Regions from separate parts of the Herbaspirillum sp. 1173 genome, predicted to be linked through region 3. Evidence: predicted binding sites of a transcription regulator. Region 3 holds the regulator's gene; each other region holds the start of a gene.
The links. Region 3 encodes LexA, which represses DNA repair genes until DNA is damaged. Its sites were predicted from a motif close to ACTGTATNNNNATACAGT; they were not measured.
Positions count from the first base shown of each region.

Region 1: a site for LexA is predicted at 5,252-5,269, ahead of J2X56_RS00205 (PA0069 family radical SAM protein). Genes of this name have one in related genera too.
Region 2: a site for LexA is predicted at 2,565-2,582, ahead of J2X56_RS14170 (VRR-NUC domain-containing protein). Genes of this name have one in related genera too.

Region 1 covers NZ_JAVDSP010000001.1:40,633-47,782, forward strand. Annotated here, with positions in the region: gene J2X56_RS00180 (NAD(+) synthase) at 1-296, shown strand, start outside; gene J2X56_RS00185 (P-II family nitrogen regulator) at 477-815, shown strand; gene adh (aldehyde dehydrogenase) at 1,079-2,599, shown strand; gene J2X56_RS00195 (DUF779 domain-containing protein) at 2,712-3,092, shown strand; gene J2X56_RS00200 (sigma-54-dependent Fis family transcriptional regulator) at 3,073-5,097, opposite strand; gene J2X56_RS00205 (PA0069 family radical SAM protein) at 5,285-6,547, shown strand; gene J2X56_RS00210 (leucine-rich repeat-containing protein kinase family protein) at 6,606-7,150, shown strand, end outside.
Region 2 covers NZ_JAVDSP010000003.1:527,166-534,315, reverse strand. Annotated here, with positions in the region: gene J2X56_RS14185 (alpha/beta fold hydrolase) at 1-392, shown strand, start outside; gene J2X56_RS14180 (EamA family transporter) at 455-877, shown strand; gene J2X56_RS14175 (lyase family protein) at 907-2,424, opposite strand; gene J2X56_RS14170 (VRR-NUC domain-containing protein) at 2,609-4,261, shown strand; gene J2X56_RS14165 (ATP-dependent DNA helicase) at 4,258-6,564, shown strand; gene bcsQ (cellulose biosynthesis protein BcsQ) at 7,142-7,150, shown strand, end outside.
Region 3 covers NZ_JAVDSP010000001.1:221,976-229,125, forward strand. Annotated here, with positions in the region: gene J2X56_RS01095 (tetratricopeptide repeat protein) at 255-2,237, opposite strand; gene lexA (transcriptional repressor LexA) at 2,440-3,096, opposite strand; gene rpsF (30S ribosomal protein S6) at 3,424-3,789, shown strand; gene priB (primosomal replication protein N) at 3,811-4,110, shown strand; gene rpsR (30S ribosomal protein S18) at 4,166-4,450, shown strand; gene rplI (50S ribosomal protein L9) at 4,477-4,929, shown strand; gene J2X56_RS01125 (replicative DNA helicase) at 5,134-6,579, shown strand; gene J2X56_RS01130 (DUF47 domain-containing protein) at 6,783-7,150, shown strand, end outside.

The DNA.
Region 1 (7,150 bases), 180 kb from region 3:
CGAAGGTGGCCTTCCTGGCGCACAGCGCCTGGCAGGACCGCAGCATCGGCCACTGGCCCGATGGCCTGCACGGGGCGCGCAACCAGTACACCTTGCCGCAGATCAAGAAAAACCTGGGCATTTTCGTCTATCGGTTCTTCAAGACCAGCCAGTTCAAGCGCTCCTGCGTGCCCAATGCCCCCAAGGTCGGTTCGGGCGGCTCGCTCTCGCCGCGTGGCGACTGGCGCGCACCCAGCGATGGCGAGGCCACCGTCTGGCTGCAGGATCTGGAGCGCATTCCCGATCTGGAGACCTGAAAAACGGCTTTTTATGGCCCGGCTGGCTCAAGAAGGTTGAAAGCCGGGCACGCCTGATTGACAATGTGCAAGTGGGCAGGACGCCACGGTCTTGCCAGTAAAATAAGAACAAAGGTTGTATCCGCTATTCAATAGATCGTTGAGATCGTTTCTTTACGACATACCAAGAGAGGAATTGCCATGAAACAAGTGACCGCCATCATCAAACCGTTCAAGCTGGACGAGGTGCGTGAATCCCTCGCCGAAGTCGGCGTCACGGGCCTGACGGTCACCGAAGTGAAGGGCTTCGGACGGCAGAAGGGCCACACCGAACTCTATCGCGGTGCCGAATACGTGGTCGACTTCCTGCCCAAGGTCAAGATCGAGGTCGTGGTGGACGACAAGGTGGTCGAGCAGGCCGTGGACGCCATCATCAAGGCCGCCCGCACCGGCAAGATCGGCGACGGCAAGATCTTCGTGCAGGAAGTGGAGCAGGTGATCCGTATCCGTACCGGCGAAACCGGCCCGGATGCCGTCTGATCCACAGATCTCCGCGCATTGCGAAAAACCGGCCACTGGCCGGTTTTTTTACGTCCTCAGAAAAGCGCTCAGGGTGTGGCAGGCTGTTGCTGCACGCTGTCCCAGGCTGCGCCAGATTGACACAGCGTGACACTGGCGCTGGCGCAAGAGCCGCTTGCAGAGCGGGTTTGCAGGCTGGCATGCGATTTGCCATCTTGAGGGGTGAACGTCCGCTGCGGCCATGATCGCGGCGGGATTTCAACCATAACCCGAACGGAGACGACATGAACCTGGCAGACATCAGCAAACTCGGCGTACGCGATCCCTTCAAGCAACGTTACGACAACTTCATCGGTGGCAAATTCGTGCCGCCGGTCAAGGGCGAATACTTCGAGAACATCAGCCCGGTGATCGGCCGCGCCTTCTGTGAAGTGGCGCGTTCCAGCGCCGAAGACGTGGAACTGGCGCTGGACGCCGCCCACGCCGCCAAGAAGAGCTGGGGCAAGACTTCCCCCGCCGAGCGCGCCAACGTGCTGCTCAAGATCGCCGACCGCATGGAAGCCAACCTGGAATTGCTGGCCACCGCCGAAACCCTGGACAACGGCAAGCCCATCCGCGAAACCATGGCCGCCGACATCCCGTTGGCCATCGACCACTTCCGCTATTTCGCCGCCGCCGTGCGCACTCAGGAAGGCAGCATCTGCACCATCGACAGCGACACCTACGCCTATCACTTCCATGAACCGCTGGGCGTGGTCGGCCAGATCATCCCGTGGAACTTCCCCATCCTGATGGCGGTGTGGAAGCTCGCTCCGGCGCTGGCCGCCGGCAACTGCGTGGTCCTGAAACCGGCCGAGCAGACGCCGGCTTCCATCATGGTCCTGATCGAACTGATCGCCGACCTGATCCCGCCGGGCGTGGTCAACATCGTGCAGGGCTTCGGTGTGGAAGCCGGCAAGCCGCTGGCCTCCAACAAGCGCATCGCCAAGATCGCCTTCACCGGCGAGACCACTACCGGCCGCCTGATCATGCAGTACGCCTCGCAGAACCTGATCCCGGTGACCCTGGAGCTGGGCGGCAAGTCGCCCAACATCTTCTTCGCCGACGTGCTGGACAAGGACGACGAATTCTTCGACAAGGCCCTGGAAGGCTTCGCCATGTTTGCGCTGAACCAGGGCGAGGTCTGCACCTGCCCCTCGCGCGTGCTGGTGCAGGAATCGATCTATGAGCGTTTCATCGAACGTGCCTTGAAGCGCGTGGCCGCCATCAAACAGGGCAACCCGCTGGACAAGAGCACCATGATCGGCGCGCAGGCCTCGCAGGAGCAGTTGGAAAAAATCCTCTCCTACATCGACATCGGCAAGCAGGAAGGCGCCAAGGTGCTGGCCGGCGGCGGACGTGAAGAACTCGGCGGCGACCTGGCCACCGGTTACTACGTCAAGCCGACCGTCTTCCAGGGCAACAACAAGATGCGCATCTTCCAGGAAGAAATCTTCGGCCCCGTGGTGTCGGTGACCACCTTCAAGGATGAGGAAGAAGCCCTGGCCATCGCCAATGACACCTTGTACGGCCTGGGTGCTGGCCTGTGGACCCGCGATGGCACCCGTGCCTTCCGCATGGGCCGCGAAATCCAGGCCGGCCGCGTGTGGACCAACTGCTATCACCTGTATCCGGCGCATGCGGCCTTCGGTGGCTACAAGCAATCCGGCATCGGCCGCGAGAACCACAAGATGATGCTGGATCACTACCAGCAGACCAAGAACCTGCTGGTCAGCTACAGCCCCAAGGCGCTGGGCTTCTTCTGATCACGTAATTTCGTTTGACTCCTTGCAGCAAGGCAGCTTCGGCACCGGTCCGCAACTCGCGCGGCCGGTGCCGCTTTTATTGGCAGATCCAGACTCAACAGGAGAGCGGCGAATGAATGCATTGCCCAGGGTGACGGCCACCGAGGCCACGGTGGAGTTGCTGCGCCAGTTGAAGGCGCGGCATGGCGAGCTGATCTTTTTTCAATCCGGTGGCTGCTGCGATGGCAGTGCGCCGATGTGCTATCCCGCCGGCGACTTCACGCTGGGCGATACCGACGTGCATCTCGGGGAGATCGATGGCGTGCCGTTCTACATCGGCGCCGACCAGTTCGAATACTGGAAACACACGCAACTGATCATCGACGTGGTCAGCGGCAACGGCGGCATGTTCTCGCTGGAGAACGGCAGCGGCAAGCGCTTCCTGACGCGCTCGCGGCTCTTTACCGATGAGGAATACGACGCGCTTGCCCCGCTCAGTGCCCGCGTGACTTGAAGCGGCGATAGAGCGTATTGCGCGACACCCCCAGCGCCTTGGCGGCGGCGCTGACGTTGCCGTCATGGGTGCGCAGGGCGCGTTCGATGGCGGCCCATTCGCTGTCGTGCATGGAGAGCGGCTTTTCGTCCGTTTCTTCATGCGCTGCCGGGGCCGGCATGCCGCAAGCCGCCTGCAGCGGCGCTGCCTCGTCCAGAAAGTCATCTGGCAGGTGTTCCACCCCTATCCAGGCCTCGCCATCGGCCATGGCCAGGGCGGTGCGGATCAGGTTGGACAGTTGCCGCAGGTTGCCCGGCCAGCGGCTGGATTGCAGCAACGCCAGGGCCTGGGCATCGAAGCGCGGCGCGTGACGGCCGCCTTCCTGTTCCAGGATGCGGTCGATCAGGGCGCCCAGGTCGCTGCGCTCGCGCAAGGCGGGCAGTTTTACCGGCAAGCCATTGATGCGGTAGTACAGGTCTTCACGGAAGGCATGGCGCGCCGCCATTTCTCGCAACGGCTGGTTGGTGGCGCATACCAGAGCGAAGTCCACCGGAATCACGCGCTGGCTGCCCAGCGGCGTCACCGCGCGTTCCTGCAGCACGCGCAGCAGGCGGCCCTGCAGGGCCAGCGGCATGTCGCCGATTTCATCGAGGAAGAGAGTGCCGCCCTGGGCTTGCGCGATCTTGCCCAGTGCGCCTTTGCGGCGGGCGCCGGTGAAGGCGCCGTCTTCATAACCGAAGAGTTCGGCCTCGATCAGGTTCTCGGGAATGGCCGAGCAATTCACGGCCACGAAGGGCGCGGCGCCGCCCCGGGTTTGCGTGGTGTGGAAGCGCGCGCTTTCGCGGTGGATGGCCTGGGCCAGCCACTCCTTGCCGGTGCCGGTTTCGCCGGTGATGAGGACCGGGATGTCGCGGTCGATCACCTTGCGCAACTTGGCGATGATGGCGCTCATGCGGGCGTCCCCGGTATCGAGGGCTTGCAGTCCGCCGCGCGGCTGGCCCGGATGGGGGCGCACAGGTGGGGCCGGACGAGCAGATGGGCTGGCGGGCAGTACTTCCGGTGCCTCGGTCACGGCTTCCCGCGCATTCTGGAAATGCTGGTCGCGCAGCCGCAGTTCGGCGCGGCCATGGATGCGGATGCCGTTGTGCAGGCACAGCTCCAGCAAGCCCGAGGCGGCCTTGCGATGGTGTTCGAACAGCAGCGACAGCGGCACCCCGAAGAGCGACGCAAAGGTATGCGACTGCAGCGCCGCGAGTGTCAGCCCCAGCTGGAACTGCGCACTGCGGTTGGCCGCCAGGAAACGCCCGCCGGGCGTGAAGCTGACGATGCCTTCGACCAGCGTACCCACGAATTCGGCGCGGCTGTGGAAGTGCAGGGTGATGCAATCGGGGAAGCTGCCGGCCAGCAGGTGGTTTTCAATCATCTGCGCCGACATGCGGACCAGCGCCATGGTGTGCTTGTGGAAGCTGCCGCATTCGCCCGAGACATCCAGCACTCCCAGCACCTGGCCGCGATGGTCGAAGATGGGGGCTGCCGAACAGGTCAGAAAGCGGTTGGCATCCAGATAGTGCTGCTGGGCGTGCACGGTAGTGGGCTTCTGCTCGAAGAGGGCCGTGCCGATGGCATTGGTGCCGCGCAATTGTTCGGACCAGCGTCCACCGGGCCCGAGGGACACACGGTCGGCCTTGGCCAGGAAATCGCTGTCGCCCAGCGTATGCAGGATGGTGCCTTCGGCGTCCGAGAGGATGACCATGCTGTGGGTATTGCGGATCTGGTCGTAGAGGGTTTCCATGACCGGGCGGGCATGGCCGGAGAGGGCCTGGTTGGCTTCCAGCGTCTGGGCCAGGTCGGCGCGCGAGAGTGAATCCAGGTCGGGCCGCTGGCCGCGCGTGATGCCGTAGGACGAGCTGCGCTGGTGCGAGCGTTCGATGGCCTGCAGATCCGGCACGCCATCGGCGCTGGCCTGCACCAGGGGCGAAGCGCCCAGCAATGCACCGGCACCGGGCCGGTTTGCCTGGTATTGCATCCTTGTCTCCTTGGGACCTCTGGCGGTCCTTGTTCCCCCTTGTGTCGGCTTTCTTCTCTGATGGGAAGCTGAGGGTGAACAAGCATAACCGATTAATGTGGCAGCCGGACAAATTGAAACAGCATTTGCAGCGCATCCGAAGTGAAGGCAAAATACTGTATATAAATACAGTATTGATGAGCTTTACGTGGCTTCCTTCCCTAAATTTCCGCAGGGCATTGCCCGGCCTTTTCCAGAGCAGCCGACCCGGTCGGCCGCCTCCGGCGAGGACGACGCGACCCTGACGCCAGAAACCTTCATCCATCGCGATCAGACCGCCCAGAAGGGCCGGGGCGCGGTGACCAACCTGCGTGGGCGCTATGAATCGGTGGCGCGGGAAGAGTTCGACGATGGCTGGCAGGCCGTCCATTTTGCCGAGGCCGGGCCGCAGGCGGCAGAGAGTACCGAGGAGGATGAGCCACCCCGCCTGAAGACCATCGTCACCGAGGAAGACGCCCGATCCATCATCACCCGCAACAGCTCGCCGGATTTGCCGTTTTCGCTTTCGCTCAATCCCTACCGGGGCTGCGAGCACGGCTGCATTTACTGCTTCGCGCGGCCTTCTCACAGCTATTTGGGCCTGTCCCCGGGGCTGGATTTCGAAAGCCGGCTGGTGGCCAAGCGCAATGCCCCCGAGGTGCTGCTGCGCGAACTGGCCAAGCCGTCCTATGAACCCGACACCATCACGGTGGGCATCAATACCGACGCCTACCAGCCCATCGAGCGCGAACGCCAGCTGACCCGGCGCATCCTGCAGATCCTGCACGATTGCGAGAATCCGGTGGCGCTCATCACCAAGTCCTCGCTGGTCGAGCGCGATATCGATTTGCTGGCCCCGATGGCGGCCAAGGGGCAGGCCATTGTTGCGGTGACGATCACCACGCTGGATGCGGCCATCGCGCGCACGCTGGAACCACGCGCGGCCAGCCCGGCGCGGCGATTGCGGGTGATCCGCACGCTGGCCGAGGCGGGCATTCCGGTGAGCGTGTCGATTGCGCCGGTGATTCCCTTCGTCACCGAACCGGACCTGGAACGCGTCATGGAAGCGGCCGTGGAGGCCGGGGCGCGCCAGGCGGGCTACATCGTGCTGCGGCTGCCCTGGGAAGTCAGCCCGCTGTTTCGCCAATGGCTGCAGGCGCATTTCCCCGACCGTGCGGCACGGGTGATGAACCGCATCCAGGACATGCGTGGCGGCAAGGATTACGACGCCGATTTCGCCACCCGCATGCGCGGCACCGGCGTCTGGGCCGATTTGCTGCACCAGCGCTTCGAGAAGGCCAGCCGGCGCCTGGGCATCGATCATCGCAATCGGGCTTTTGCCACCCTGGATGCCAGCCGCTTCAAGCGGCCCATGGTGGTGCCGGCGGGGCAGGGGCGCCCGGCGGGCGATGCCCAGCTGGATTTGTTCTGAGGCAGACGGCCGGCGGCTGGTAAGATCCGCGTTTTAGTCCGTTTCTTCACTTCTTTGCATGCACACTCTGGAACAACTGCGCAGCGGCGCGCTGGAAGGCATTACCCGCCTGTCTCTCTCGTGCGGCCTGCGCGAATTCCCGCCAGAAATCTTCACCCTGGCTGAAACCCTTGAGATTCTGGACCTCAGCGGCAACGAACTGACCGCCTTGCCCGACGACCTGCCGCGTTTGCACCGGCTGCGCATCGTCTTCTGTTCCGACAATCCCTTCACCGAATTGCCCGCCGTACTGGGCCGCTGCCCGTCGCTGGAGATGATCGGTTTCAAGGCCAACCGGATCGAGCATGTACCTGCCGAATCGCTGCCACCCACGCTGCGCTGGCTGGTGCTGACCGACAACTGCATCGAACAGCTGCCATCGAGCATCGGGCAGTGCCTGCGCCTGCAGAAGCTGATGCTGGCTGGCAACCGCCTGCGCGCGCTGCCGCCGGAACTGGCGGCCTGCCGCAACCTGGAACTGCTGCGCCTGTCGGCCAATGCGCTGGAGGCGTTTCCGCATTGGCTGCTGACGCTGCCGCGCCTGAGCTGGCTGGCCATGGCGGG
Region 2 (7,150 bases), on a different contig from region 3:
CCGGGCAGTGGAGTGCGGAGTATGAACCCTGGGTGCAGATGCTGGCCGGCATGTACCGCGGGCCGGGCAAGGAGCGGGTGGCGTGGAATTCGGCACTGCTGTACGACATGATCCTCACGCAACCGGTGTTTTACGAACTGAAGAACCTGAAGACGCCCACGGTCCTCATGATCGGCGACCAGGACAGCACCGCCATCGGCAAGGAATTCGCACCGCCGGCATTGCGCGCCGGGCTGGGCAACTATGCGGTGCTCGGGCGCGAGGCGGCTGCCGTCATTCCGCACGCGACCTTGGTGGTATTCCCCGGCGCTGGTCACGCACCGCAGATGCAGATGCCGGAGTTGTTTCATGCGCAGTTGCTCAAGCGGCTTGCGCCCGAAGGCGGGCGCTGAACCGCAGATGGACAGATGGTTGCGGTTGTTGCCTTACACGATCTTCATTCAAGGATAAGACGATGGAACGCTGGATCGCCTACGCATTCATTTCCATGGCCTTTGCAGGCTTCACCTCGGTCATCGCCAAACTCGGCTTGACCGGCATCTCCAGCGATCTGGGATTGGCCATCCGGACCTGCTTCGTGTTTGTCTTCGTGCTCATGTTCGCCGCTGCTGTCGTGCCGGCCGCGCAGTTGAGCGCGGTCACCTGGCAGAACGTCCTCTGGCTCGGCCTGTCGGGTGTGACCACCGCCGTCTCCTGGGTGTTCTACTACAAGGCCATCAAGGCGGGGGACGTCTCCACCGTGGCGCTGATCGACAAGGGCAGTGTCATCGTGGCCTTGCTGATGGCGGTCTGGATTCTCAATGAAGTCATCACGCCCGCCAAGCTGATCGGGGCCGCGCTCATTGCTGCGGGATTGCTGGTGATTTCCCGCGGCTAGGCCAAGCTGCACGGCCCGCCCGGCACGCCTTACTTCACCCCCGCCGAGACGGCCATCCGGTCAAAATCCGCATCCAGCTTCTGCAGCGATCCTGCAATGCGCTGCTGCCGGGCCTTGATCCATGCGTCCTGCTGCGCCACGCGCGCAGTGGCCTCGCGCAGCATGCGGTCCATCTCGGCCGGTTGCGGACCGCCGACGGTGGCACGATTGCGCACGATCGCCACCGGATCGAGGGTGCTGCGAAACTCCTGTTCCGACATCGGCAGGGCCTGGGGGAATTCCGAATTCAGCACCGCTTCGTGATAGATGCGCTGCGCCTGGTCATAAGGAAACTCCAGCGGCCGGATGTTGTTGGCCTTGGCATACTCCACCACTTCCGAAGCGAAGTGATGGCCCACGCGGAAGGGCAGCTTGTACTTGCGCATGAGCACGTCGGCCAGTTCCTGGGACGCGGTCCAGTCGCTGTTGAGTTCTTCCAGCGCGCGTTTCGGATCGATCACCAGCGCGCCCAGGATGCTTTCCCAGTTCTTCAGGACCTTGACCGTATTGAGCACCATCTCCTTGTTGGGCTTCACGTCCTTGGCATCGCTCATGCCGGGCGGGATGTTGTGCGCCACGATGGCCACGCCCATGCCCTCGGCAATCACCATCGAGGCATCGCGCCGGGTGCTGTTGAGCAGGCCCGGATTGCGCTTCTGCGGCATGGCCGACGACACGTAAGTATTGGCCCCTCCCTCCTGCAACAGGATCCACGGACGCGGCTGCGCATATTGCGTCATCACGTCCTGGATGAAGGCGCCGGCATGCAGGGCAATGGAAGAGACCACCGCGCCCGCTTCCACCGGACCATCCACCGCCGACAGTTGCGCCGCGTCATAGGCGTTGTCGACGATGGCGGCAAAGCCCAGGTAGTCGGCCATGCGCTGGCGGTTCAACGGCCAGCTGGTGCCGTTGAGCACTGTGGTGCCCATGGCCGAGCGGTCCAGCCGCCCATAGGCTTCGCGCAGGCGCTGGGCATCGCGGTCCAGTGCGGCGGCAAAGCCCAGCAGGTAGTGGCCGTAGCTGTTGGGTTGCGCCGCCACCCCATTGGTGTAGTTGGGCACGATGGTGTCACGCTGGCTGGCGGCCAGTCGGACCAGCGCCGCCGTGGTGGCGTTGAGCTGGTTGGCCAGCGTCAGCAGGTCTTCGCGCAGGATGGCCGCGCGCAGCGTGGCCAGCATGTCCTGGCTGGAACGGCCGGCGTGCAGCAGCGTGATCTGCGGACCGGCCGCCTGGATCAGCAGCGGCTCGAAGGTGATCACCAGCGTCGGACGCTTGGCACCCGGCAGCTCGCCATCGGCCAGCACCTTGCGGATGCCCTTGACGACCAGCGGGGTCATCGACTTGTCCAGCAAGCCTTCGTCGGTGTTGATCACGGCCGTGGCCTTGTTGATTTCGCCGAGCCAGAAGAATTCATCATGGCGCGGCGTCTGCTGCGCGTGCAAGGGCGCGGCGCAAGCCAGCAGGGCAGCGGACAGCGCGACGGCGAGGGTGGAAAGCTTGGGCAAGGCGGTCTCCTGGAAGTGTTGATTGGTCTGTGCAGGGCGACTATCTTAGCGGGCATTGGCGATTCAGGTTGAAGGTGAACAGAGCCTGATATTTCAGGTACCTCGTCTCCAAAGTGTAGTTATTGGCATCTACGCGATATACTGTGCATCCATACAGTTCCTTTCCTGCACGCTTTTCGCCGCAATGCCCGCCGTCCCCGATCACCGTTTCTACTACCTGAGCAATTTCCAGCAGGCGCTGGATTGGCTGGGGCAGCGCTATGCCGACCTGCTGCAGGACGAGGAGCGCGATTTCCTGCTGCGTTTCCCGGCCTTGCCGCTGGCTGCGCGGGCGCTGTTCGTGCGCATGATGATGCGCAAGGGCGAGCACTTCCGCGCCAGCCGTCTGGCTTATCCGGAGATCGGCTGCCCGCTGCAGGCGTCCCGCGATCTGCCGCCCGAATGGGTGGAGCAGGATGCGCCGCTGTCGCTGGCCCAGGTCTTCGCGCTGGCGACCAAGCCGGAGCTGCTGCGCTGGTTCGGCGTGCGCGGTGGACTCAGGACGGCGCGCAAGGACAGCTTGCTGGCGGCACTGGAAAGCGATCCCCTTCATGCTGCGCCGCGCTGCCTGTCGCAATGGATAGCGTCGGGGCAGGGCGGGGAAGCGGTCCTGCGCATGCGGGTTGGCGGCCTGTGTGAACGTTTGCGTTTGATGTTCTTCGGCAACCTGCGCCAGGACTGGAGCGAATTCGTGCTGGCCGATCTGGGTACGCTGCGCTATGAACAGATCGCCCTTTCTGCCGAGGCGCGCGGTTTTCGCAGCCGCACCGACATTGATCTTTACCTGCAACTGCAGGCCTGCAAGCAACGCTTCGAGGCCGGTGACGAGGTCGCTGCGGTGCTCGAAGCGCTACCCGCGGAGCGCTTCGACAATCCCTGGCTGGAGAGCCGCCGTGAACGCCTGCTGTTCCAGCTCGGCCAGCATTGCGAGAAGGCCGGGGACTGGCCACAGGCACAGCAGATCTACGCTGCCTGCCGTTATCCCGGCGCACGGGCACGCGCCATCCGCGTGCTGGAAAAACTGGGCCGCTTCGGTCCCGCGCAGGCCCTGCTGACGATCGCCCGGCAATCGCCCGAGAGCGAGGCGGAACGCCAGCAACTGCTGCGCATCGCGCCGCGCCTGGCGCGCCAGCTGGGTTTGCCGCCGGCGCTGCGGCCGCGCCCCGCCGTGGTCGATCAGATCGAGCTCGTGTTGCCGGCCGAGGGCGGCCGCGTCGAGCGGGCGGTGCAGTTGCATTTGCAGCGGGCTGATGCGCCGGTGTTCTATGTCGAAAACGCGCTGGCCAATGCCCTGTTCGGCTTGCTGTGCTGGGAAGCGCTGTTCGCGCCCATTCCCGGCGCCTTCTTCCATCCCTTCCAGCGCGAGCCGGCCGATCTCTTGAGCGCCGATTTCGCGGCGCGTCGGCGCGATGTGCTGGCGCGCTGCTTGCGCCGCTTCGATGACGGCAGCTACCGTGCGCATCTCCTTGCCACCCATGAGGCCAAGCACGGCCTGCAAACGCCCTTCGTGGCCTGGGGCTGGGTCACGCGCGAGCTGCTGGTGATGGCGCTGGACTGTATCCCCGCTGCACATCTGAAGCTGTGGTGCCTGCGCATCCTTGACGACATTCGAGAGAACCGCAACGGCTTCCCCGACCTGATCCAGTTCTGGCCGCAGCAAGGGCGCTATCGCATGGTCGAAGTCAAAGGCCCGGGCGACCGCCTGCAGGACAACCAGCGCCGCTGGCTGGACTACTGTGCGCAACACGCCATGCCGGTGGCGGTGTGCTACCTGCAATGGGAACAGGCGGCAGCATGAACGAGGCGCTCTCGGCCGGCGCTGCGCAAGAGCAGTCCGCACCGCGCTACACCGTCTCGGTTCGTGCACTGTGCGAATTCACCGCCAAGCAGGGCGATCTCGATCTGCGCTTCACGCCCACACCCACCGCCCAGGAAGGCATCGCCGGTCACGCCATCGTGGCGCAGCGGCGCGGGGAAGGCTACCTGAGCGAAGTGACGCTCTCGGCCGATCATGGCGCGCTGCATGTGCGCGGACGCGCCGATGGCTATGACCCCGCGCGCCAGCTGCTGGAAGAAGTGAAGACTTATCGCGGCCAGCTCTCCAGCCTGCCCGACAATCATCGCCACCTGCACTGGGCGCAGCTGCGGGTCTATGGCCACCTGATGTGCGAGCGGGAAGGGCTGGCGCGCATCCATCTGGCGCTGGTGTATTTCGACATCGGCAGCCAGCAGGAAACGGTACTGGAAGAAACCCGCAGCCGCGAGGAACTGGCTACGCTCTTTGCGGCGCAATGCGAGCGTTTCATGTGCTGGGCCGAACAGGAGCTGGCGCACCGCGCGGCGCGTGATATGGCCTTGCAGACGCTGCGCTTTCCGCACGGCGATTTCCGTCCCGGTCAGCGGCAACTGGCGGAGGCGGTATTTCGCGCGCAGACGGGCCGGCGCAGCCTGCTGGCGCAGGCACCGACCGGCATCGGCAAGACGCTGGGCACCTTGTTCCCGGCGCTCAAGGCCGCCCCGGCGCAGCGGCTGGACAAGATCCTCTTCCTCGCGGCCAAGACCCCGGGCCGGCAACTGGCGCTGGATGCCGCCGCCACCTTGAAGGATCACGGCGAACTGCCGCTGCGCGTGCTGGAACTGTGCGCACGCGACAAGGCCTGCGAATATCCGGACCGGCTGTGCCGGGGCGATTCCTGTCCGCTGGCGCAGGGCTTCTACGACCGCCTGCCTGCCGCCCGCGCGGCCTGCCTCTCGCAGCCGCTGCTGGATCGCGAACATCTGCGCAGCGTGGCCCTGCAGCATCAGGTCTGTCCCTACTACCTGGGCAGCGAGATGACGCGCTGGAGCGATGTCATCGTCGGCGATTACAACTACTGGTTCGATGGCGGTGCCATGCTCTACGGCATGGCGCAGGCGCATGACTGGCGCGTGAGCGTGCTGGCCGACGAGGCCCACAACCTGGTCTCGCGGGCGCGCAGCATGTACAGCGCGCAACTGAGCCGGGCAGCGCTGCGGGCCGCGCGCGCCGTGGCCCCGCCGGCCGTGGCCAAGCCGCTGGAACGGCTGGGCCGCGCCTGGACCGCCGCCGGCAAGAAAGCCGACTTGCCCTATCAGGTGCTGGAAGCGCCGCCGGCCAAGTTCGTCGAGGCACTCAGCAGCAGCGTGGGCGCCATCAGCGATTTCCTGGCGCAGGTGGCGGTGCCGCTGGATCCGCCGCTGCGCGATTTCTACTTCGATGCCATGGCCTTCGTGCGGCTGGCCGAATCCTTCGGCCCGCACTCGCTGTTTGATCTCACCCGGGAAGATGAACGCAATACCGTGCTGTGCATCCGCAACGTGGTGCCTGCGCCTTTCCTGGGGCCGCGCTTTGCCTTTGCGCATGCGACCACGCTGTTCTCGGCCACGCTGGCCCCGTGGAATTATTTTGCCGATCTGCTGGGCATGCCGGCCAATACCGCCTGGATCGATGTCGAGTCTCCCTTCCAGGCCAGCCAGTTGCAGGTGAAGGTGGCGCATCAGATCTCCACCACCTGGCAGCGCCGCGCAGCCTCCATCGCACCAATCTGCGAACTCATGTCGCGCCAGTATGAAGAGCGGCCGGGCAACTACCTGGCGTTCTTCTCCAGCTTCGACTACCTGCAGCAGGCGCGCGATGCCTTCGCACGGGCGCATCCGCATATCGCCACCTGGCAGCAGTCGCGCCGCATGTCCGAGACCGACCGCGATGCCTTCCTCGCACGTTTCGAAAGCGCCGGGCAGGGCATCGGCTTTGCCGTATTGGGCGGCTCCTTCGGGGAAGGCGTGGATCTGCCCGGCGATCGACTCATCGGCGCTTTCGTCGCCACGCTGGGGTTGCCGCAATTCAACCCGGTCAACGAGCAGTTGCGTGAACGCATGGAGCAACTGTTCGGCTGCGGTTACGACTACACCTACCTCTATCCCGGCATGCAGAAAGTGGTGCAGGCGGCCGGCCGCGTCATCCGCACCGAAACTGACCAGGGCACGGTCTGGCTGATCGACCAGCGCTTCGGCCGGCCCGAGGTGCAGGCACTGCTGCCGGCCTGGTGGCAGATCGCCGATTCCCGCGCGCTGCCAGCGTGAGCGCCGTGGCTTCTCAGGTTTTTCCCGAGTGACATCTTTTTACGAACCCCTAGCATAGGCGGGTAAGTGGACATGCCGGGTCCGGGTTGCCCGATCTCCCGCAGGATGAGAGTCGAAAAGCCGCGCCAGCCGTGGCACGCGACTGTCCTTGCGGGATCTTTCGGGAACTGTGTCAATTCCGCGTCGAAGGAGGAACAAATTGTCGCTATTGAGCGACAAAGCGTTCGTCTCACATGTAAGATTCTGCCTCTTTCTTCATATGTTCCTGGCAAGAAATGAGTGTTGTGTCTTGTCGGCTTTTTACATTTTTGACAACGAAGAAGGTTGCGGTATCAGGATTTGTTTGTTTTAATGACAACGTGGAATGTGGTCGAAAAAACAACATTCCTGCGCCTGGTCCGCGCGGAGCATGACTCCGCATCCAGAGGGGAAAAGTCCCGCCGTCAGAGCGGATGAATAAATATAGCTGGGGGATGGCAGCATATGGGAACACTTACCGCTTTTTAACAAGGTTGCAGGCAGGTCTTGCGCGCCCGGTCAAAAGCCGCCGCCGTCAGGACAGGGCAGGGAGTCAAGCATGGGAAAC
Region 3 (7,150 bases):
AGCCCCAGGCGTTTCAACCTCTGTTGATTGCTTTATCGGGCAGTCTTGGAAAAAGTTTAGGGCTTTTGCAAAAAATCTTTTTCAAGGCTTTCCGAACTAAAACTGCGTGCTTTGAAACTCCAAGCAAATCCTTTTTCGACGGCAATTCCAAAAACTTTAGGAAAATTGCTGTTGCGGCCAAGAAAAATGTTCCGAAAAGCAAAAACCGCCCGGGAAGGGCGGTTTCCTGCAATGGCTGGGCGCTCCTAGCCAGCTCAGCCTTGGGCTTTCTTATGTTGCAGCAGCGTTAATTCTTCGCCAACCTTTTTCAGGACCGAGTCCCAATCGCTGACTGCCGGCTGGCGGAACAGGCGCATGCCGGGATACCACGGGGAATCATCGCGGTCGTTGAGCCACCGCCAGTCGGGTACATGCGGCAGCAGTACCCAGGTGGGGTGGCCTAGTGCTCCGGCCAGATGGGCCACCGAAGTATCCACGCAGATAACCAGGTCAAGATTGCTGATGGCGGCAGCGGTATCGGCGAAGTCCTGGCACTCATTGCCCAGGTCAAAGACGGGCCAATCGGCTGGCAACTCCTTCAGGCCGTCGGCAGGCTTGCCTTTTTGCAATGAGTAGAATTCCATCTTGGGGACTTCAAACAATTGCTTGAATTTGTCCAGTGGAATCGAACGATGGCGGTCATTGCCATGCTCCGGATTGCCGCCCCAGACGATGCCGACGCGCAGATTGTCCGCTGATCGTGTCAAGGTGGAAATCTTCTGCTTCCAGTGCGCCGCCAGCGACGCATCGGCAGACAGATAGCCTTCCGCATAGCGCGGGATATCCTCGACGCTATGGGTGCGCAGGGCATAGGGCAGGCTCATGAGCACATAGGCGCAGTCGCAGGGTGGCAGGGGATCGCTTTCGCGCACCAGTGTCACTGCTGGTGTGAAGGATTGGAACAGGCGGTACAGAGGATTCTTCACATGCAGCGCCACGCTGGCACCTTGCTCCATGAGCAAGCGGGCATAGCGCAGGAACTGGATGCTGTCGCCAAAGCCTTGCTCGTGCATCAGCAGGATGCGCTTGCCCGCCAGCGAGGACTTGCCATCCCATTTCGGAATGACCTCGAACAGCTTGTGGATCAGGCGGTAGACGTGGGCGCGTTCCTTGGTGGTGAGGCGGCTCTCGTGGCACTCCCAGCCTTCCTCGAACTGTCCGCGCAGCAACAGGGTCAGTGCCAGGTTGTGCTTGGCGGTCGGGTAATTCGGCCGCAGCGCCAATGCCGTGCGGAAATTGCCAAGCGCATCGTCATAATCGCCATGATCGTGCTGGATCGCGCCGATGTTGTTGTAGGTGAGGGCGTGCTTGGGGTCCAGCGCCAGGGCCTGCTTGAACATGCGCATGGCATCGTCGAAGCGGTCGCCCGTGTTGAAGTAGCTTGAACCGAGCTTGACGTAGCCATTCGGATCCTTGGGTGCGATCTCGATGACGCGCAGCAGGTGTTCGTGGGCTTCTTCGATCTTGTTGATTTTCAGATAACTATCGGCGATCTTGTTGTGGGCGTAGGTGTCCTGGGGATCGAGCAGGATGGCGGTCTTGTGGGACTCTACGGCCTCCTTGTACATCTCCATGGCATGAAAGGCTTCGCCCAGGGCGGTGTGGGAGGGAGCGAAATTGATCTGGTATTCGAGCGACTTCAGAATCGTGGCGACCGCCTCGTCAAAGCGCCGTGCGTCGATCAGGGCGCGGCCCAGGTGCGACAGCGGGCCCGGTGCGTTGGGTTCACGCCGGGCCGCATCCTCGAAGTATTTGATCGAGGCTTCCGGATCGTTCTTTTCGTGCAGGGCATTGGCCAGGCCGATGCGTGCCGCCCGGTTTTCCTTGTCGATGGCGATGGCGCGCTCGTAGATGGCGATGGACTCGTCGATGCGATCCTGGCTCAGCACCGTACCGGCCAGGTTGCTGAGGTATTCGGCGTTGTTCGGATCGGCCTCGATGGCCTTGCGCAGGTATTGCTCGGCTTGCGCGAACTGGCCTTCCTGCATGGCGATCAGTCCGCGTGCGTGGTTGGCAAACACCAGATTGGGGGCGCGGGCCAATACGGCTGTACAGATCGCCTTGGCTTCCTCGGTCTTGCGATTGTCGAGCAGGTCCAGACATTTGCGAACGTCCAGCAGATCCTGCAGGTTGGACTTGGCGGCCGCTGGGGCCGGAATATGTTTGCCGTGCTTGTTGCTGCTCTTGCGCGTCGACATCGAAAAGGGTCCTCTTGGTTGGGCGCATCCATTGCGCCGGGCATAGCTGTCCAGCAAGGATGATATGCGTAACCGGTCACAGGTGAAGAGCTAAATAGAAAGCAAAAAACCTCCGTTTTAAGCGGAGGTTCATGCATAAACAAGCGATCAGTCGCCGCTGGCAGCGTCTTTCCGGCGGTCGGGCCTGCGCGCCGCTCCGAATTCAGTTCCAGCTGCGCAGCAATCCCACGGCCAGTCCTTCGAGTGCAAACTGGTCGTCTTCCGGCTTGACGATGATGGGCTCGAATTCCGGATTCTCGGGGAACAGGGTGATGACGCTGCCGCTCTTCTGGTAGCGCTTGACCGTGACCTCGTCAGCCAGGCGGGCCACCACGATCTGGCCATTGCGCGCCTGGTCGGCGCGCCGCACGGCCAGCAGGTCGCCGTCCAGGATGCCGGCGTCGCGCATGGACATGCCGCGCACCTTGAGCAGGTAGTCGGGCTTGGCCCGGAACATGGCCGGGTCGACCTGGTAAGTCTTTTCCACGTGTTCCTGGGCCAGGATGGGGGAGCCCGCCGCCACGCGCCCGATCAGCGGCAGGCTCAGCTGCATCAGGGCGGGATGGGGCAGGGCCATCTGGCGTGCAGTGCTGATGCCTGTGGTACCTGATTCGCGCAAGCGGATGCCGCGCGAGGTGCCGGGGGAAATCTCGATGGCGCCCTTGCGGGCCAGGGCCTGCAGATGCTCTTCGGCGGCGTTGGCGGAACGGAAGCCCAACTCGGCAGCGATCTCTGCACGCGTGGGAGGGAAGCCGGTGTTCTCGATGGCGTTCTTGATCAGGTTCAGGATCTGTTCCTGGCGCGCAGTCAGTTTGAGCATGAGGGTGGCCTTTCTCGGAGGGAAGGCTGTCTGGATGAACAGTCTGTATTTTTATACAGGTGCAATCCTTGTGTCAACGGCAACATGCATATTCCGGGGCGGAAAAGGCAAGCTTTCTCATTTATATAGAGCGCGCCGCAACTGAAGAATCTGGTTCTGAGCCGCTGGCGGCGATGTGCAGGGTCCGCGTTGTGGCCCTGCGGCCGCAGTGGCGTGACGCTGGCATTGCTGTCAGGACGGAAACCTAGTATGATCTCGGGTTTTCCTCTTCCCACACCCGTCTTGACGCCGGGGTGGGCGTCTTCAATAAGTCCATAAGGAGTCTACATGCGTCATTATGAAATCGTATTTATCGTCCACCCGGACCAAAGCGAGCAAGTGCCGGCGATGATCGAGCGTTACAAGGGCATCGTCACCACCCGCGGCGGCAAGGTCCACCGTGTCGAAGATTGGGGCCGTCGCCAACTGGCTTACCAGATCCAGAAGCTGGCCAAGGCTCACTACGTCTGCCTGAACATCGAAGTCGACAGCGAAACGCTGGCTGAAATCGAAACCGGCTTCAAGTTCAACGACGCCGTCCTGCGCCACCTGACCGTCAAGATGAAGAAGGCCGAAACCGGTCCTTCCCCCATCCTGAAGGCAGTGCAGAAGGAAGACGCGGCCAAGAGCCGTACCGAAGCTCCGGCAGCTTAAGCGCTGCGAACATCGCGGAGAGTGAACCAGTTTCAAGTCATCGCCAGCCTGGCAGAACGTGATGTCCTACGTTATACGCCGGCCGGTATCCCGATTGTCACTGCCAGGTTGCAGCATCAGTCGGAGCAGACGGAGGCTGGCATGAAGCGTCAGGTCGAATTCGAGATCGCGGCGCTGGCAGCGGGGGAAATCTCCGGTGCGCTCAACAGGGCGGCACTGGGTGAAGTCTTCCGGTTCACCGGCTTTTTGGCCCGCAGGAATCGCAACAGCAAGAGCGTCGTGTTTCATATCGTTGATTTTGGCCCGGTCGCGCCGGATTGAGCGGCGCAAGGTAGCCAAACAGACCTTACCCAATTTTTAGATACAGGAGCCAACCATGGCATTCGGTAAAAAGTTCGATAAAAGCAAGCTGAAAAACAAGCGCCAACAGCAAAACCCGCTGTTCAAGCGCAAGAAATTCTGCCGTTTCACCGCCGCTGGCGTTGAACAGGTCGATTACAAGGACGTGGACACCCTGAAGGACTTCGTCCAGGAAAACGGCAAGATCATGCCGGCACGCCTGACCGGTACCAAGGCCCACTACCAGCGTCAAGTTGACACCGCCATCAAGCGCGCGCGTTACCTGGCTCTGCTGCCGTACACCGATCTGCACAACGCCTAATCAGCGTCGAGAAATAGGAGAAAAACATGCAAGTCATTCTGTTGGAAAAAATCGTGAATCTCGGCGGTCTGGGTGATGTCGTGCGCGTCAAGGACGGTTTCGCACGCAACTTCCTGATCCCCCAACGCAAGGCCCGCCGCGCTACCGATGCAGCCATCGCTGAATTCGAAGCCAAGCGCGCTGACCTGGAAAAGGCTGCCGCCGAGAAGCTGGCCGCTGCCCAAGCCCAAGGCGAAAAGCTGGCTGGCGCTACCGTGGAAGTGTCGCAGAAGGCCGGCGTTGACGGCCGTCTGTTCGGTTCCGTGACCAACTTCGACATCGCTGAAGCCCTGGGCAAGAAGGGTTTTGCTGTCGAGAAGTCGCAAGTGCGCCTGCCCAACGGCCCGCTGAAGACCGTTGGCGAACACCCCGTGTCGGTGGCTCTGCACACCGACGTGGTGGTCGATGTCACCATCGCAGTCAAGGGCGAGCAAGCGTAATACGCCTGTTTGCTGCAATTCGTTTTGCAATAGAAAAGCCGGGTTCGCCTGGCTTTTTTATTGTCAGTTGTACCAAGACACGCCGCCACTGGTCATCGTCATGGCGCGGCTTGTCAATGGCTTCATATTGCATTCGTTCGCATGAAGCATCTGGCCGTGCAAAAACGTTCGGCCGGACCTACGGCTTCACATCAGCAGGTTATAATGCGCGCCATGAAAGAATCGTCCCGCGGCAATCCAGAATTTTTCCGTGGCCAGAGAGAGTCATCCGATCCCCAGATCGATGCGCTCCGCGTGCCGCCCCACTCCATCGAGGCCGAGCAATCGGTGCTGGGCGGCCTGCTGCTGGACAACGCAGCCTGGGACCGTATCGCCGACTTCGTCAGCGCTGAAGACTTTTACCGCTACGATCACCGCATCATCTTCGAGCACATCGTCAAGCTCATCAACAGTACCAAGCCGGCCGACGTCATTACCGTCTATGAAGCCATGTCCACCAGCGGCAAGGCCGAAGAGGTGGGCGGGCTGGTTTATCTGAATGCACTGGCGCAAAACACGCCTTCTGCGGCCAACATCCGCCGCTATGCCGAGATCGTCCGTGATCGCGGCATTCTGCGCAAGCTCATCACCGTGGCCGACGAGATTTCCGGCAATGCCTTCAATCCGCAGGGCAAGGATGTGAAGTCCATGCTGGACGAGGCCGAATCCAAGATCTTCGCCATCGCCGAAGAAGGGTCGCGCGGCTCTCAGGGCTTCATGGAAATCCAGCCGCTGCTCACGCAAGTGGTCGAGCGCATCGACGAACTTTACAATCGCGACAATACCAGCGACATCACCGGCGTTCCGACCGGTTTCATGGATCTGGACAAGATGACCTCCGGCCTGCAGCCGGGCGACCTGATCATCGTCGCTGGCCGTCCTTCCATGGGTAAAACCGCTTTCTCGATCAACATCGGCGAACATGTCGCCATCGAGTCGGGCCTGCCGGTAGCCGTGTTCTCCATGGAAATGGGTGGCGCGCAGCTGGCCATGCGTATGCTGGGTTCAGTCGGACGCCTGGACCAGCACCGCCTGCGTACCGGCCGCCTGCTGGACGAAGACTGGCCGCGCCTGACGCACGCCATCCAGAAGATGAACGATGCGCAGTTCTACATCGACGAAACGCCGGCGCTGTCGCCCATCGAATTGCGCGCACGTTCGCGCCGCCTGGCGCGCCAATGCGGCAAGCTGGGCCTGATCATCATCGACTACCTGCAGCTGATGTCGGGCAACGGTGGCAGCTCTTCTGAAAACCGCGCCTCCGAAATCTCGGAAATCTCGCGTAGCCTGAAGGGCCTGGCCAAGGAACTCAACTGCCCGGTGATCGCGCTGTCGCAGCTGAACCGCTCGCTGGAACAACGTCCCAACAAGCGTCCCGTGATGTCCGACTTGCGCGAATCAGGCGCTATCGAACAGGATGCTGACGTTATTTTGTTCATTTACCGTGATGAAGTTTACAATCCGGACTCGCCCGACAAGGGCACGGCGGAAATCATCATCGGCAAGCAGCGTAATGGCCCCATCGGCAGCATTCGTCTGTCCTTCCTGGGGATGTATACCAAGTACGACAACTATATCGGCAATCTGGCGCAGCCTTACGGCGGCGACTGATGCCATCGGCGGCGCGCCACCAGGGCGTGTCGCTGCACAAGGATCACGGGCGGCGTCGGGCCGCCCGTGTCATGCAAGGCGAACGGCCCCCAAGGCCGTTCGTGCAGGACCGGCAGGGCGGGGTACCGGCTTCCAAGGGGGTAGCCGCAGGCCGGTTCGAAACGGCGCTTTACATGAGCGCTAACCATTGATGAGAGAGAAAAATGTTTGGACGATTGATGCCGACTGAAGGCAAATTCTTTGACCTTTTCAATCAGCATGCAGAGCTGGCGGTCAAGTGCGCGAAAGAAATGGTGGCGCTGATGACCAATTTCGACGACCTTGAAATTCGCGTGCACGCCATTGAAGCCGTCGAGAAGGAAGCCGACAAGGTCACGCACAATGCCATCGAACTGCTGCACAAGACCTTCATCACGCCGCTGGACCGCGATGACATCCACCAGCTGATCACCCGCATGGATGACATCCTGGACCTGCTCGAAGATGCGGCCCAGACCATCTCGCTCTACGACATCAAGGCCATCACGCCGGAAGCCAAACGCCTGGCCGAGCTGTGCCTGTCCTGTGCGGA